Regions from separate parts of the Nordella sp. HKS 07 genome, predicted to be linked through region 2. Evidence: predicted binding sites of a transcription regulator. Region 2 holds the regulator's gene; each other region holds the start of a gene.
What was found. Region 2 encodes HrcA, which represses chaperone genes, less so after heat shock. Its sites were predicted from a motif close to GTTAGCACTCNCNNNNNGNGAGTGCTAAC; they were not measured.

Region 1 (4,556 bases), 1.5 Mb from region 2:
GATATTGAACTCGGTTTCTCTCATGACTTGCGTCCTTATGGCAGCGACGGCCGGACAATGTGCCGTCAGAAATCCATTCCTCCCATGCCACCGCCTGCGGGCATTTGAGGTGCCGCGGTCGACTTTGGGCGTTCGGCGATCATGGCTTCGGTGGTGATCAGAAGCGCCGCGACGGAGGCGGCATCCTGAAGGGCCACACGCACCACCTTGGTCGGATCGATGATGCCGGCCGCGACCATGTCCACATAGGTTTCGTTCTGCGCATCGAAGCCGAAGTTTCCGGTCTTCTCCAACACCTTGCCGGCCACGATCGAGCCTTCGGCGCCTGAATTTTCGGCGATCTGGCGCAGAGGGGTCTCAAGCGCCTTGGCGACGATCTTGATGCCGGCGGTAATATCGGCATTGGGGGATGTCAGTGCTTCGACGACCTTTTTCGCTCGCAGAAGCGCAACGCCACCGCCCGGCACGATGCCTTCCTCGACTGCCGCGCGCGTCGCGTTGAGCGCGTCATCGACGCGATCCTTGCGCTCCTTCACCTCGATCTCGGTCGAGCCGCCCACTTTGATAACGGCAACGCCGCCGGCCAGCTTGGCGAGGCGCTCCTGCAGCTTCTCGCGGTCATAGTCCGAGGAGGTTTCCTCGATCTGTGCCTTGATCTGGCCGATACGAGCCTGGATAGCACTTTTCTCTCCGCTGCCATCGATTATGGTCGTATTTTCCTTATCGATTTGAACGCGCTTTGCCCGGCCGAGCATATCGATTGTCACATTCTCGAGCTTGATGCCGAGATCTTCCGAGATCAACTGGCCGCCGGTGAGGGTGGCTATATCTTCCAGCATGGCCTTGCGTCGATCGCCGAAGCCTGGCGCCTTTACGGCCGCGACCTTCAGCCCGCCGCGCAATTTGTTGACAACGAGTGTGGCAAGGGCCTCGCCTTCGACATCCTCGGAGATGATGAGGAGCGGGCGGCTGGATTGCACCACCGCTTCCAGGATCGGCAGCAGGGGTTGCAGGCTGGAGAGCTTCTTTTCGTGCAGGAGAATATGGGGATCTTCGAATTCGACGGACATTTTGTCGACATTGGTGATGAAGTAGGGCGACAGGTAGCCGCGATCGAACTGCATGCCCTCGACAATTTCGAGTTCGGTGTCCATGCCCTTGGCTTCCTCGACGGTGATGACACCATCCTTGCCGACTCTCTCCATCGCCGTGGCGATCATACGGCCAATCTCGATCTCGCCATTGGCCGAAATGGTGCCGACCTGGGCGATTTCATCGGATGATCCGATCTTCTTCGATCGCTTCTTCAGATCCTCGACGGCTGCCGCAACGGCCATTTCGACACCGCGCTTGAGGTCCATCGGGTTCATGCCGGCGGCGACCGCTTTCGCCCCTTCGCGAACGATTGCCTGGGCCAGGACCGTTGCTGTTGTGGTGCCATCTCCAGCCATGTCGCTCGTCTTGGACGCGACTTCACGCAGCATCTGGGCGCCCATATTCTCGAACTTGTCTTCGAGTTCAATTTCCTTGGCGACGGTGACGCCGTCCTTGGTGGTGCGCGGTGCGCCGTAGGCTTTGTCGATCACGACATTGCGGCCTTTCGGGCCGAGCGTTATTTTGACGGCGTTGGCGAGGATGTCGACGCCACGCAGCATGAGCTCGCGGGCATCGGTGGAGAATCTGACGTCTTTGGCGGCCATGGGCTTATTCCTTGGATGTATTGCCGAATTCAGGCGGCTTTTGCGACCGCTGGCGTGACGATCACGCCCATAATATCATTTTCTTGGATGATCAGGAATTCCTCGCTGTCGATCTTGACTTCGGTTCCCGACCACTTGCCGAACAGGATAATCTCGCCTGCCTTCACATCGATGGGAATGAGTTTACCCGCCTCGTCCCTGCGACCGGGGCCGACGGCGACCACTTCGCCCTGCACCGGCTTCTCCCTGGCGGTTTCAGGTATGATGATGCCACCTTTGCTCTGGGTGTCTTGTTTGAGCCGGCGGACGACGACACGATCGTGGAGGGGGCGGAACTTCATAAGGTTCTCCTTGCAAAGGGCAGGTTCCGCGAAAGCCGAGCTTTCGCGGTCAAGAAGCGCTTGCGCGCAACATGTTTTGTGTGAAGGGTGGGCTGGCGCTTTGAATAGGAGAGTGCCAGCCTATTCTCCAACATGGTGTCACGCCCTTCGATCGGCAAGCGATATCATATGGGAGGGGCGGAATTCTTTCGCATTGGCGCAATTGGAAGGATCCGGTTCTGGCGCTGGAACGAGCTGTGATCGAAAAGAATTGCTTAGGTAATCTGGGCATGAGAGCGCATATGACGATGTATCGTCAGCTTCGACCCCTGGGCAATACTGATGACAGAGAGATAGCAGCTCCCGCCTTTCAGGCCCTGGAGGTTATCCTTGATACTGATCCCGAGTATTTCGATCGTTTGTTCGTTCTTCGCAGCCGGATGTCAAAGCTTGTTCCCTGCGATCCAGAATGGTCAGGCGCTTCGTAAATGTGTCATAGCAGGACCGCCTTGGCGCAATCGTCATTGGTCGTCTGGCTCCCAGCATCCTACGGCATCGATACTGCCTTGCTATCAGTATTGAGTCTTCTTTGACTCGACCGATCGCCGCATACGTTGAATCATGGAGGACACGATGGCCAAAAGCCAGATGAGACGCAACAGAGAACACAAGAAGCCCAAGAAGCAGAAGGCGGAAATCGTGCCGACGCTCTCTGTATCCTCGGTATTCGCAAGCCCGCCGGCGCGACCGAAGGCTGTCCAGTACGGAAAGCGTCAGAAGTAATTAATTCATTGTCGTCGTCCTGGCGCTATCGAAAGAATTGATTAGGTATTCGGCGCGCCAGAGCCCATATGATCATCATCATCAGCATTTATCTCTGGGCAATACTGGTGACAGAGAGATAGCAGCTCCCGCCTCGAAGGCATTGGAAGCTATCCGGCTTGAAGATTTGCCGCGCCGGCACTCGCCCGCCATAAGCACAGAGTTACATCTCAAGCTTGGCATGGGATTTGTGCCCGACCATTGAGCCGCTTCCTTCCCCTTTCCGAAGGAGATGATTGATGAACAAAATTCAAACAGTGGTATCGGCGGAGTACGCCAACGACGCCGTCAAGGAGACGGCCGGCAGGGTGACTGCCGAGACCCGAAGGGAATCGGTCCGCAGGATCCCTGGGCTGGTCCTTGAGACCCCTGAGCTGGTCCGCAAGACCCGTGGACTATGGGCCGGGAGCCGCGACGCCTTAGGCGGTTTCATAGAGACGCTGAGAGGTAGATAGGCGTGCGGATCGCAAGATCCGACAGCCACGCATTACGAATGGTGCCGTCCCTCAAGGGTCGCCGCGTAGGAACGCATGAAAATGTCGGCCGGAGTCGAATTATCAGGCCTCTCACTTTGAAGGACGTTTGAATGGACGCACAACCGACATCACATACCAGAATAGCGCTCATCGGCAATTATCTTCCCCGCCGTTGTGGGATCGCGACATTTACCCACGATCTTCATCGTGCGCTCTCGATGTCGAAACCCGATATCGAGGCCTATGTGGTCGCCATGACCGATCAGGGGCGAGCCTACGACTATCCCCCGGCAGTTCGATTTCAGATTCAGGACCAGGTGGTGGATGAGTATGTGCGGGCTGCCGAGTTCCTGAATCAGGCGCGGTTCGATGCGGTGTCTCTGCAGCATGAATTCGGAATATTCGGAGGCGAAGCCGGCGGTCATATCATTGAGCTTCTCTCTCGACTTCACATGCCGGTCGTCACCACGTTTCATACGGTTCTCTCGGCGCCCACTTTGGTTCAGCGCGACGTCATGCGTGGCATCATCGATGCTTCCGCAAAGGTGGTCGTCATGGCGGAGAAGGGGCGCGAGCTTCTTCGCAGTGTCTACGGCATGTCGTCGGATCGGATAGAGGTAATTCCGCACGGAATTCCCGATGTCGCCTTCCTCGATACACATTTTGCCAAGGCAAAGCTCGGCTTCAGCGGTAAGCCCGTCATCCTGACATTTGGTCTCCTTTCTCCGAACAAAGGCATCGAAGTCATGATCGACGCGATGCCGTCGATCCTCGAATCGTGCTCAGACGCCGTCTATGTGGTGCTCGGCGCGACGCATCCCAATCTGGTGCAGCAGCAGGGAGAAGCCTATCGCGAGGGGCTGGTGACACGGGCAAGAGACCTCGGCGTCGATGGTCATGTCGTGTTCGTTGACCAGTTCGTCGACCAGCCGACGCTTCTGGAATACATCTCGATGTCTGACGTCTATGTCACGCCCTATCTCAACGAAGCCCAGATGACGTCGGGCACGCTTGCTTATAGTTTTGGCTCGGGCAAGGCCGTCGTCTCGACACCTTACTGGCACGCCCAGGAACTGCTGGCCGAAGGGAGGGGCATCCTCGTCCCGTTCTCTGATGCTAAGGCCATTGGCGCGGCGGTGGCCGGGCTGCTTACCAACGACGTTCGCCGGCACGCCATGCGCAAGCGGGCTTATGCGACGAGTCGGTTGATGACATGGGCGCAGACCGCGAAGCGCTAC
Region 2 (4,556 bases):
CGGATGTGTGAATACGGCAGCGGCGAAAGCCGGGATCCACTGAATAAGCAAAAGCGGGCGGCGCTGTTCGCGCGGAAAAAATTCAGTCGATCCCGGCTTTCGCCGGGATGACGAAGGTGAAATGCGGGTTATCCCGCCGCCTTGGCGACGCCGACCATGGCAGGCCGGAGCACCCGGTCGCCGATCTTGAAGCCCGCCTGCATGATCTGCACGACGGTGCCGGGGGCGGCGTCATTGGTCGGCACTTCGAACATCGCCTGGTGGTAATGCGGGTCGAATTTCTCGCCCATCGGATAGACGCGGGTGATGCCGTGCCGCTCGAAGACATTGAGCAGCTCGCGGTTGGTCATCTCGACGCCGGCGACGAGATTCTTGACGGGCTCGGTCGCCTCCTTGAGATGGTCCGCCTCGGCGGTGGCAAGCGCCCGCTCCATGTTGTCGCTGACGCTCAGTATATCGCGGGCGAAATTGGTCGCGGCATAGAGCGTGGCTTCCGCCTTGTCGCGCTCCATGCGTTTGCGCAGATTGTCCATCTCGGCGAAGGTGCGGAGCAGCTGGTCCTTGAGCTGGCCAACCTCTTCCTTGAGATCGATGATCTCGGCCTCGCGCGGATCTGCCTCCATGTCGGACAGGGTCACCGGGTCGGCTTCCGGCGCCTGAGCCTCTTCAGCCATGGTTTCTTTGGTCGCTTTTGCAGTCATGACGATCCTGGATTGTCGATCGATGGATTGGGTTTCGGGCCCGGATATCAGGGTTCGGATAAGAAAAATCAAGTCTTTCGGCTCAACTGACACAGGACGACACTTGCCGGGCCTATGACGGGCCAAGGTCCATTTTTAGGAGAAAAGCCCGTGTCCAGCCGCATCCGCCTCTATTCCGGCCCTTTGAGCATGTTTGGCGCCAAGGCGGAGATCGCCGCCCGGGAAAAAGGCCTCGATATCGACCTGGTGATGGTGCCCTTCGACATGGCGCGGCTCTATGAGCCCAAGCATCCCGATGTGGCCCGCATCAACCCCAAAAGCCAGGTTCCGGTACTCGTCCATGGCGCCGTGGAAATCTTCGATTCGACCCAGATTTTCGAGTATCTCGACCATCTGCGGCCTGCGCCCGCTTTGTGGCCCGAGGGACCGGCGGACCGAGCCATTGCCCGGCTTCTCGAGCTTAAATCGGACGAGGTCTTCTTCCCGCCGATCGTCAGGCTGATGGGCCTGCAGGACCGCCTCGCAGACCCGACGGCAGTCGCGGCCTGCGCCGCATCGGCACGCTTTTATGATGAGATGGAGCGGCAGCTCGGCCCGGCCGAGTTTCTGGCCGGAACCTATTCTTTCGCCGATATCGCCTTCTACATGGCGCAGCTTTTCGCCGCCCGCATGGGGGCGCCGATGACGGAAGCGACGCCACGGCTTCTCGCCTGGCGCCGGCGCATGTCGACGCGGCCGGCGGTGCGCCAGGTTGCCGGCGCCATGGCACGCTTCCTTCTGACGCAGGGCCGTCCGCTGCCGGACTTCATGCAGGAGCTTCTGAGCTAACCCGGGCGCTCGAGGTCCTTGAGATCGTCGAGATCGACCCAGTCATGCCGCCGCGCCTCATAGACGGAAACGCGCGGCGCCGGAAAACCGGGATCCGCGAAGGCGCCGACCGCGACGGCATAGGCTTCGGGCACGCTGCTCAATTCCCAATAAACGGTCGAGCCGCATTGCGGACAGAAATGAAAAGTCACCGTGCCGCCGCTGTCGCCAGGCCGCGTGAAGCGCGTACTCTCGCCTTCGATGCGGGTCACATCGCTGCGGCGGAAACGCGCCTGCGTGCCAAATACGCTGCCGGTGCGCTTCTGGCAGTCGAGGCAGTGGCAGATGGAGATGCGGATCGGTTCGCTTTGGCAGGTGAGCCGCAACTGGCCGCAGACGCAACTGGCCTCACGTGACGTCGTCACGTGATCAGCCGCCCGATGATGCGCGCGGTATAGTCGACCATCGGGATGATACGGGCATAGTTCATCCGCGTCGGGCCGATGATGCCGAGCGCGCCGACGATCTTCTCCTCGCTGTTGCGATAGGGCGCGACGATCAGCGAGGAGCCCGACATCGAGAACAGCTTGTTCTCCGCGCCGATGAAGATCCGCACACCCTCGCCGATATCGGCCGACCCCAGGAGCTGAATGAGCTCGCGCTTGTTCTCGAGATCGTCGAAGAGCCGGCGGATGCGCTCGAGATCGTCGAAGGCGGTGAGATTCTCGATCAGGTTGCCCTGGCCTTTGACAATGAGCGTGCGGTCATCCTCTTCGACATTGCCGGACCAGGTGGCGACGCCGTCGGCGACGACCTTGGCGGTGAGCTCGTCGAGCTCGGTCTTGAGCGTGGTGATCTCCTCCTGCATCAGGCGCTGCGCTTCGGCGATCGTCTTGCCCTGCATGCGGGCGGAGAGATAGTTGGACGCCTTGATGAGCGAGGATGGCGGCAGGCCGGGCGGCAGATCGATAGTGCGGTTCTCGACCGTGCCGTCCTCGGCGACGAGGATGACGAGGCCGCGGCCGGGCGCCAGGCTCACGAATTCGATATGTTTCAGCCTGGCATTGAGCTTCGGCGCCACCACGAGGCCGGCGCAATGCGACAGGCCGGAGAGCAATGTCGTCGCCTCGCCCAGCACGTCTTCCACCCGGCGCGAGCGGTTGGTGCCGGTCATCTGCGCATCGATGCGGGCGCGCTCCTCGGGCGAGATCGAGCCCACTTCGAGCAGCGCATCGACGAAGAAACGCAGGCCCGCATTGGTCGGCATGCGGCCGGCGCTGGTATGGGGCGAATAGATGAGGCCGGTTTCCTCGAGATCCATCATCACATTGCGCACCGAGGCCGGCGACAGGCTGGACGGCAGGATGCGCGAGATGGTGCGCGAGCCGACCGGCTCGCCGGTGTCGAGATAGGTCTCGACCAGGCGCCGGAAGATGTCGCGCGAGCGCTGATCGAGCTGGGCCAGGCCCTGCAGGCGCTCATCGACAAGGGGTCTCTGGGGATGGATGCTCATGCGGCAAATCTAGGAACAGGGGGCAGGGCGGTCAACTGAAGGTATTGTGGCCCCTAAAATGAGTTTCCCAGGGTCTCTATCCGGGCTAGAACCGGGCCCGTTTTCTAGAGCGCTTCCCGCCAAAGTTGCTCGACTTTGGCGATAAGGAAGCGCTCCGGATTGTAAGTTATTCGAGCCCTTTTACCCGTCTTGATCGAATCGTTCCGATTCGATCAAGACGGGAAGAGCTCTAAGAAAGAGAGTAAATGATGCGGCCGTCCGGGCGAAAGCCCCATGAATTGCGCAAGGTGAGTTTCGAGCGCGGCTTCTCAAAACATGCGGAAGGCTCCTGCCTCGTCCGCTTCGGCGACACCCATGTGATGTGCCTCGCCACTGTCGAGGAAAAGGTTCCGCCCTGGCTCAAGGGCGCCGGCAAGGGCTGGGTCACGGCTGAGTACGGCATGTTGCCGCGTGCCACCGGCGATCGCATGCGGCGCGAGGCGGCGCAGGGCAAGCAGTCGGGCCGCACCCAGGAGATCCAGCGCCTGATCGGGCGGTCGCTCAGGGCCGTGGTCGATCTCGTGGGGCTCGGCGAGAAGCAGATCACCCTCGACTGCGATGTCATCCAGGCCGATGGCGGCACCCGCACCGCCGCCATCACCGGCAGCTGGATCGCGCTCCATGATGCGCTCAAATGGATGGAAGCGCGCGAGATGTTCGCCAGAAATCCGCTGCGCGATCATGTCGCCGCGATCTCCTGCGGCATCCATAATGGCGAGGTCGTGCTCGATCTCGACTATGACGAGGATTCGAACGCCGAGACGGATGCGAATTTCGTGATGACCGGCCAGGGCGGCATTGTCGAGATCCAGGGCACGGCCGAGGCTGAGCCTTTCTCGAAGGAGCGCTTCCTCGACCTGCTGAATCTCGCGCAGAATGGCATCGGCGAACTGGTGGAGCTTCAGAAGAAGGCCGTCGCATGAGAGCGACGGCGATCCTCGAGACCATCCTCTATGGCGAGGATATCGCCGCCATGCGCCGTTTCTATGAAGGCGTGATCGGGCTCGAGGTGCGCCGCGAGCTCGAGGATCAGTTTGTCTTCTTCCATTGCGGCGACGGCATGCTGCTCGTCTTCAATCAGGTCGCTTCGGCGGTGAAGCCGAAGTCCTTCACCTCGGCGCCGCCGCATGGCGCCACGGGTGCGGGCCATGTCTGCTTTTCCGCCACGGCCGGAGAGCTCGCGCGCTGGCGCCAGCATCTCAGCCGTCATGGCATCGCGCTGGAAGCCGATTTCGAATGGTCGGGAGGCGGGCACTCGATCTATTGCCGCGATCCCGCCGGTAATTCGGTCGAATTCGCCGAGCCGCGCATCTGGGGCCTCCCAGAGCGCTTCCCGCCAAAGTTGCTCGACTTTGGCGATAAGGAAGCGCGTCAACAAATAAGATCACTGCGCGATCAGAAACTCGTCGTCGCGTCGCACAATCCGGGCAAGGTCAAGGAGATCAACGAGCTTCTCGGGCCTTATGGCGTCGAGGCGATCTCGGCCGCAAGCCTGG
Region 3 (4,556 bases), 3.2 Mb from region 2:
TGCTGATCGCCTTCGAAATGGCCGAAGAAACGGATCATCTTGCATTCGAGCAGCGCCGGACCGCCGCCTTCGCGCGCGCGCTTGATGATCTCGCCCGCCGCTTCATAGACAGCGAAGAAATCGGTGCCGTCGACGGTGACACCCGGAAGCCCGAAGCCGGCTGCGCGATCGACATAGGAATCGACCGCCACCGCGTAATCGCGGGAGGTGGATTCGGCATAGCCGTTGTTCTCGACGACGAAGATGGCCGGCAGGTTCCACACCGCCGCGAGATTGAGGCTTTCGAGGAACATGCCCTGGTTCGAGGCGCCGTCGCCGACAAAGGAGATGCCCACGCCGCCATCGCCGCGGAACTTGGCGGCGAGCGCCGCCCCGCAGGCGAGGGGCGCTCCGGCACCCAATATGCCATTGGCGCCCATCATGCCTTTGGAGAGATCGGCAATATGCATCGACCCACCCTTGCCGCGGCAGGAGCCCATCGCCTTGCCATAGATCTCGCCCATCATTTCCTTCACGTCGACGCCTTTGGCGATGCAATGGCCGTGGCCCCTATGCGTCGAGGCAATGCGATCGCGGTCATTGAGATGCATCATGATGCCGGTGCCCGAGGCCTCTTCGCCGGCATAGAGATGCACGAAGCCCGGAATGTCGCCCTTGGCGAATTCGTTATGCACGCGCTCCTCGAACTCGCGGATCGTCCGCATCGTCCGGTAGGCCTCGAGCAGGCCTTGCTTGTCGAGCGGAAACGGATTCTTGCTCATCATTCTCCTCCCATCACGAAACCTGGCGTTTCTTCTCAATTGATCCCACCTGCCGCATCAGCCCATGGCGCGCCGCATGCTCCATGACGGCAGCGACATTGACAGTACGGAAGGCGTTTTCTTCGAGCGCAATCGTGACCCGATCACGCTCGGAAAAAGACAGCTCGCGCTCGCCATCGAGCGCAATGGAGCCGGCGGAGATCTGCGGCCCATAGGATTTTCCGGCCGCGAGCCTTTGCCAGCCGGCGATGCCGATCGGGCGCATATAGCCGGGTGCGATGGGTACAGTGAGCGCCAGTTGCGCCTCGTCGACGGGCGCGATCAGCACATGCAGGCCGCCGGGTTCGGAGCGCTTCACCGGCTCGAGAAGGCCCGCAATGGCCGACATGCCGATGACCTCGGGCTCGGCAAAGGTGACGAAGAGCTCGCGGAAGGTCTCCGGCTTCCACAGCGCCCGGGCCCCCACCACACGCTCGGTGACGAGCGCGACGTCGACCAGCGCGATCTCGGCCGCGTGGTCGTTTATGCGCACAACGAGCTTCTTGTTGGGCGAATAGGCGACGGCGGTCGGCACCCGCCCCGTCACCGCGAGGCCGACGGCAAGGCCGGTGATGGTCGGCTCGCGATGCTCGGGAAAGGCATTGTTGGTGCCGGTCGAGATGCCGGCGATCGGGATGTCGCCCGATCGGGAGACGACGGCGCGATGGGTGCCGTCGCCGCCCAGAACCACGATGGCGGCCACCCCTTGCTGGCGCATGAGGTCGGCGGCGCGGACGGTGTCGTCCACCGTGCCCGAGACCTTCATATCGAGATAGCTGAGTTCTGGAAACTCATGCTCGCGCAGATTGCGGGAACGATCGACGCCGCGCCGCACATGATGCCGGATCCCGCCATTTTCCGGCATCATGACCACCCGGTCGATGCCCGACGCCTTGAGGCAGGCGAGCACCCGGAGAACGATATTGGCGCGGTCGGTGATCTGGAGGCTGGTCGCGTTGGCGATCACGCGACGAATGTCACGTGCCGATACGGGGTTGGCAATGATGCCGACAGTCGGAGCCAATTTGGGTTCCTCCGCCACCACGATGACTCGTGAAAGTAATTTCCACAAGCCTCAAGGTAATATCCCGCAACGTTATGGGACCTTTGTCGTAAGAGAACCGGTTCATAAGAGGGTGAAGGACTCGAATAATCAATCGAAAGCTGTAAAATTCGCTCATCGGTCGGCGCATGTGTTCGGCAAACCATAGGAATAGGGACGCCGAGACCGGGGGAGCATCGAAAATTCTGATCAGACCGGCGAGGAAGTCGAGTTGAAGAATATTTTCATCGTCCGTGCTGGCGTGAGCTTCCACTTCGATTGAGCCGGCTGTGGGCACTCGAAATCGAGCGTTTCCCCCTATATCTGATTTTTAGCCGCCTTCGCCCCCGGCCTGGCTGGGCTGCCCAACCGGGAAAACCCGCGTCGTGACCGGGCGGTAACCACTTAATTTCCGCCCTTCCTCTTGACGCCTGGGTCCCCCTGCCCTATCTCACCCGACAGCTGTTGGCACTCATGATATGAGAGTGCTAGCAGGTGCCGGAAGACGGGGTTGGGAGGCCTCGCTTTCACTCTCCAGGCTCCGGCATTCAATCGAACAATGCGACCAACGAAGGAGACATCGCATGAAGTTCCGTCCTCTGCACGACCGCGTGGTTGTGCGCCGAGTTGAGGAAGACACCAAGACCAAGGGTGGCATCATCATCCCCGAAACCGCTCAGGAAAAGCCGATGCAGGGCGAAATCATCGCTGTCGGCCCGGGCGGTCGCGATGAATCGGGCAAGCTGATCCCGATCGACGTCAAGGCCGGCGACATCGTTCTCTTCGGCAAGTGGTCGGGCACCGAAGTCAAGATCGACGGCACCGAATATCTGATCATGAAAGAGTCGGACATCATGGGCGTTCTCGAAGGCAAGTCGTCTTCGAAGAAGGCGGCCTGATCCATTCCGGTCTGTAGCTCAACAATTCTTTAAAGGAAGAACAACATGGCAGCGAAAGAAGTCCGCTTCGGTGGCGAAGCTCGCGAGCGTATGCTCCGCGGCGTCGACATTCTCGCCAATGCGGTGAAGGTCACGCTCGGTCCCAAGGGCCGCAACGTCGTGATCGACAAGTCCTTCGGCGCGCCGCGCACCACCAAGGACGGTGTGACGGTCGCCAAGGAAATCGAGCTCGAGGATAAGTTCGAGAACATGGGCGCCCAGATGGTGCGCGAAGTCGCCTCCAAGACGAACGACGTCGCGGGCGACGGCACCACCACCGCTTGCGTGCTCGCCCAGGCGATCGTGCGCGAAGGCGCCAAGGCGGTTGCCGCCGGCATGAACCCGATGGATCTGAAGCGTGGCGTCGATCAGGCCGTCCGCACCGCCATCGAGGACATCAAGAAGCGCTCGAAGAAGGTCAAGGGCTCCGAGGAAGTCAGCCAGGTTGGCACCATCTCCGCCAACGGCGAGAAGGACATTGGCGAGATGATCGCCAAGGCCATGCAGAAGGTCGGCAACGAAGGCGTCATCACCGTTGAGGAAGCCAAGTCGCTCGACACCGAACTCGACGTCGTCGAGGGCATGCAGTTCGACCGCGGCTATCTCTCCCCCTACTTCATCACCAACGCCGACAAGATGGTCGCCGAGCTCGAGGACGTCTACATCCTCCTGCACGAGAAGAAGCTGTCGGGCCTCCAGGCCATGCTCCCGGTTCTCGAAGCCGTGGTGCAGACCGGCCGTCCGCTCCTCATCATCGCTGAGGACGTCGAAGGCGAAGCTCTCGCCACCCTCGTCGTCAACAAGCTCCGTGGCGGCCTCAAGGTCGCGGCCGTCAAGGCCCCGGGCTTCGGCGATCGCCGTAAGGCCATGCTCGAGGACATCGCCGTCCTCACCGGCGGCCAGGTGATCTCAGAAGATCTCGGCATCAAGCTCGAGAACGTCACGGTGGAAATGCTCGGCCGCGCCAAGCGCGTGCGCGTCGAGAAGGAGAACACCACCATCGTCGACGGACATGGCAAGAAGAACGACATCCAGGGCCGCGTTGCCCAGATCAAGCAGCAGATCGAAGAGACGACGTCGGACTACGACCGTGAGAAGCTCCAGGAGCGCCTGGCCAAGCTCGCGGGCGGCGTCGCCGTCATCAAGGTCGGCGGCTCGACGGAAGTCGAGGTGAAGGAGCGCAAGGACCGCGTCGATGACGCGCTCAACGCGACCCGCGCCGCGGTCGAAGAAGGCATCGTGCCGGGCGGCGGCGTCGCCCTGCTGCGCGCCAAGAAGGCCGTCGACGCCCTGAAGTCGGACAATGCCGACATCCAGGCCGGCATCAAGATCGTGTCTAAGGCGCTTGAAGCCCCGATCCGCCAGATCGCCGAGAACGCCGGCGTCGAAGGCTCGATCGTGGTCGGCAAGGTGCTCGAGAAGTCGGGCAACTTCGGCTTCGACGCGCAGAACGAAGAGTATGGCGATCTCGTCGAGAAGGGCATCATCGACCCGACTAAGGTCGTGCGCACCGCTCTTCAGGACGCTGCCTCGGTGTCGTCGCTCCTCATCACGACCGAAGCCATGGTCGCTGAGAAGCCGAAGGACAAGGCCCCGGCTCCGGCTATGCCGGGCGGCGGTGGCATGGGCGGCATGGACTTCTAAGAAGTCCGCTCATCGCGAGTTAGGAAGGACCCCGGTGGCGACACCGGGGTTTTTTCATGCGCGGATAATTCCCGTCTTGGCGAAATCTCTAACGTCCGCGTCACTCGTCACGACAACCGATGACAACTCCGT

Region 1: G5V57_RS20925 (co-chaperone GroES) is a predicted target of HrcA. The motif match lies at 2,133-2,161, and genes of this name have one in related genera.
Region 3: G5V57_RS32855 (co-chaperone GroES) is a predicted target of HrcA. The motif match lies at 2,307-2,335, and genes of this name have one in related genera.

The regions. Positions count from the first base shown of each region.
Region 1 is NZ_CP049258.1:4,453,627-4,458,182, forward strand. It holds gene G5V57_RS20915 (hypothetical protein) at 1-24, opposite strand, end outside; gene groL (chaperonin GroEL) at 66-1,700, opposite strand; gene G5V57_RS20925 (co-chaperone GroES) at 1,730-2,041, opposite strand; gene G5V57_RS20930 (hypothetical protein) at 3,082-3,297, shown strand; gene G5V57_RS20935 (glycosyltransferase family 4 protein) at 3,429-4,556, shown strand, end outside.
Region 2 is NZ_CP049258.1:2,953,348-2,957,903, forward strand. It holds gene grpE (nucleotide exchange factor GrpE) at 129-701, opposite strand; gene G5V57_RS13935 (glutathione S-transferase family protein) at 852-1,529, shown strand; gene G5V57_RS13940 (GFA family protein) at 1,526-1,933, opposite strand; gene hrcA (heat-inducible transcriptional repressor HrcA) at 1,930-3,021, opposite strand; gene rph (ribonuclease PH) at 3,270-3,983, shown strand; partial or broken gene G5V57_RS34345 (VOC family protein) at 3,980-4,345, shown strand; gene rdgB (RdgB/HAM1 family non-canonical purine NTP pyrophosphatase) at 4,439-4,556, shown strand, end outside.
Region 3 is NZ_CP049258.1:6,935,614-6,940,169, forward strand. It holds gene G5V57_RS32845 (thiamine pyrophosphate-dependent dehydrogenase E1 component subunit alpha) at 1-761, opposite strand, end outside; gene G5V57_RS32850 (ATP-NAD kinase family protein) at 775-1,824, opposite strand; gene G5V57_RS32855 (co-chaperone GroES) at 2,427-2,741, shown strand; gene groL (chaperonin GroEL) at 2,787-4,424, shown strand; gene G5V57_RS32865 (DeoR/GlpR family DNA-binding transcription regulator) at 4,479-4,556, opposite strand, start outside.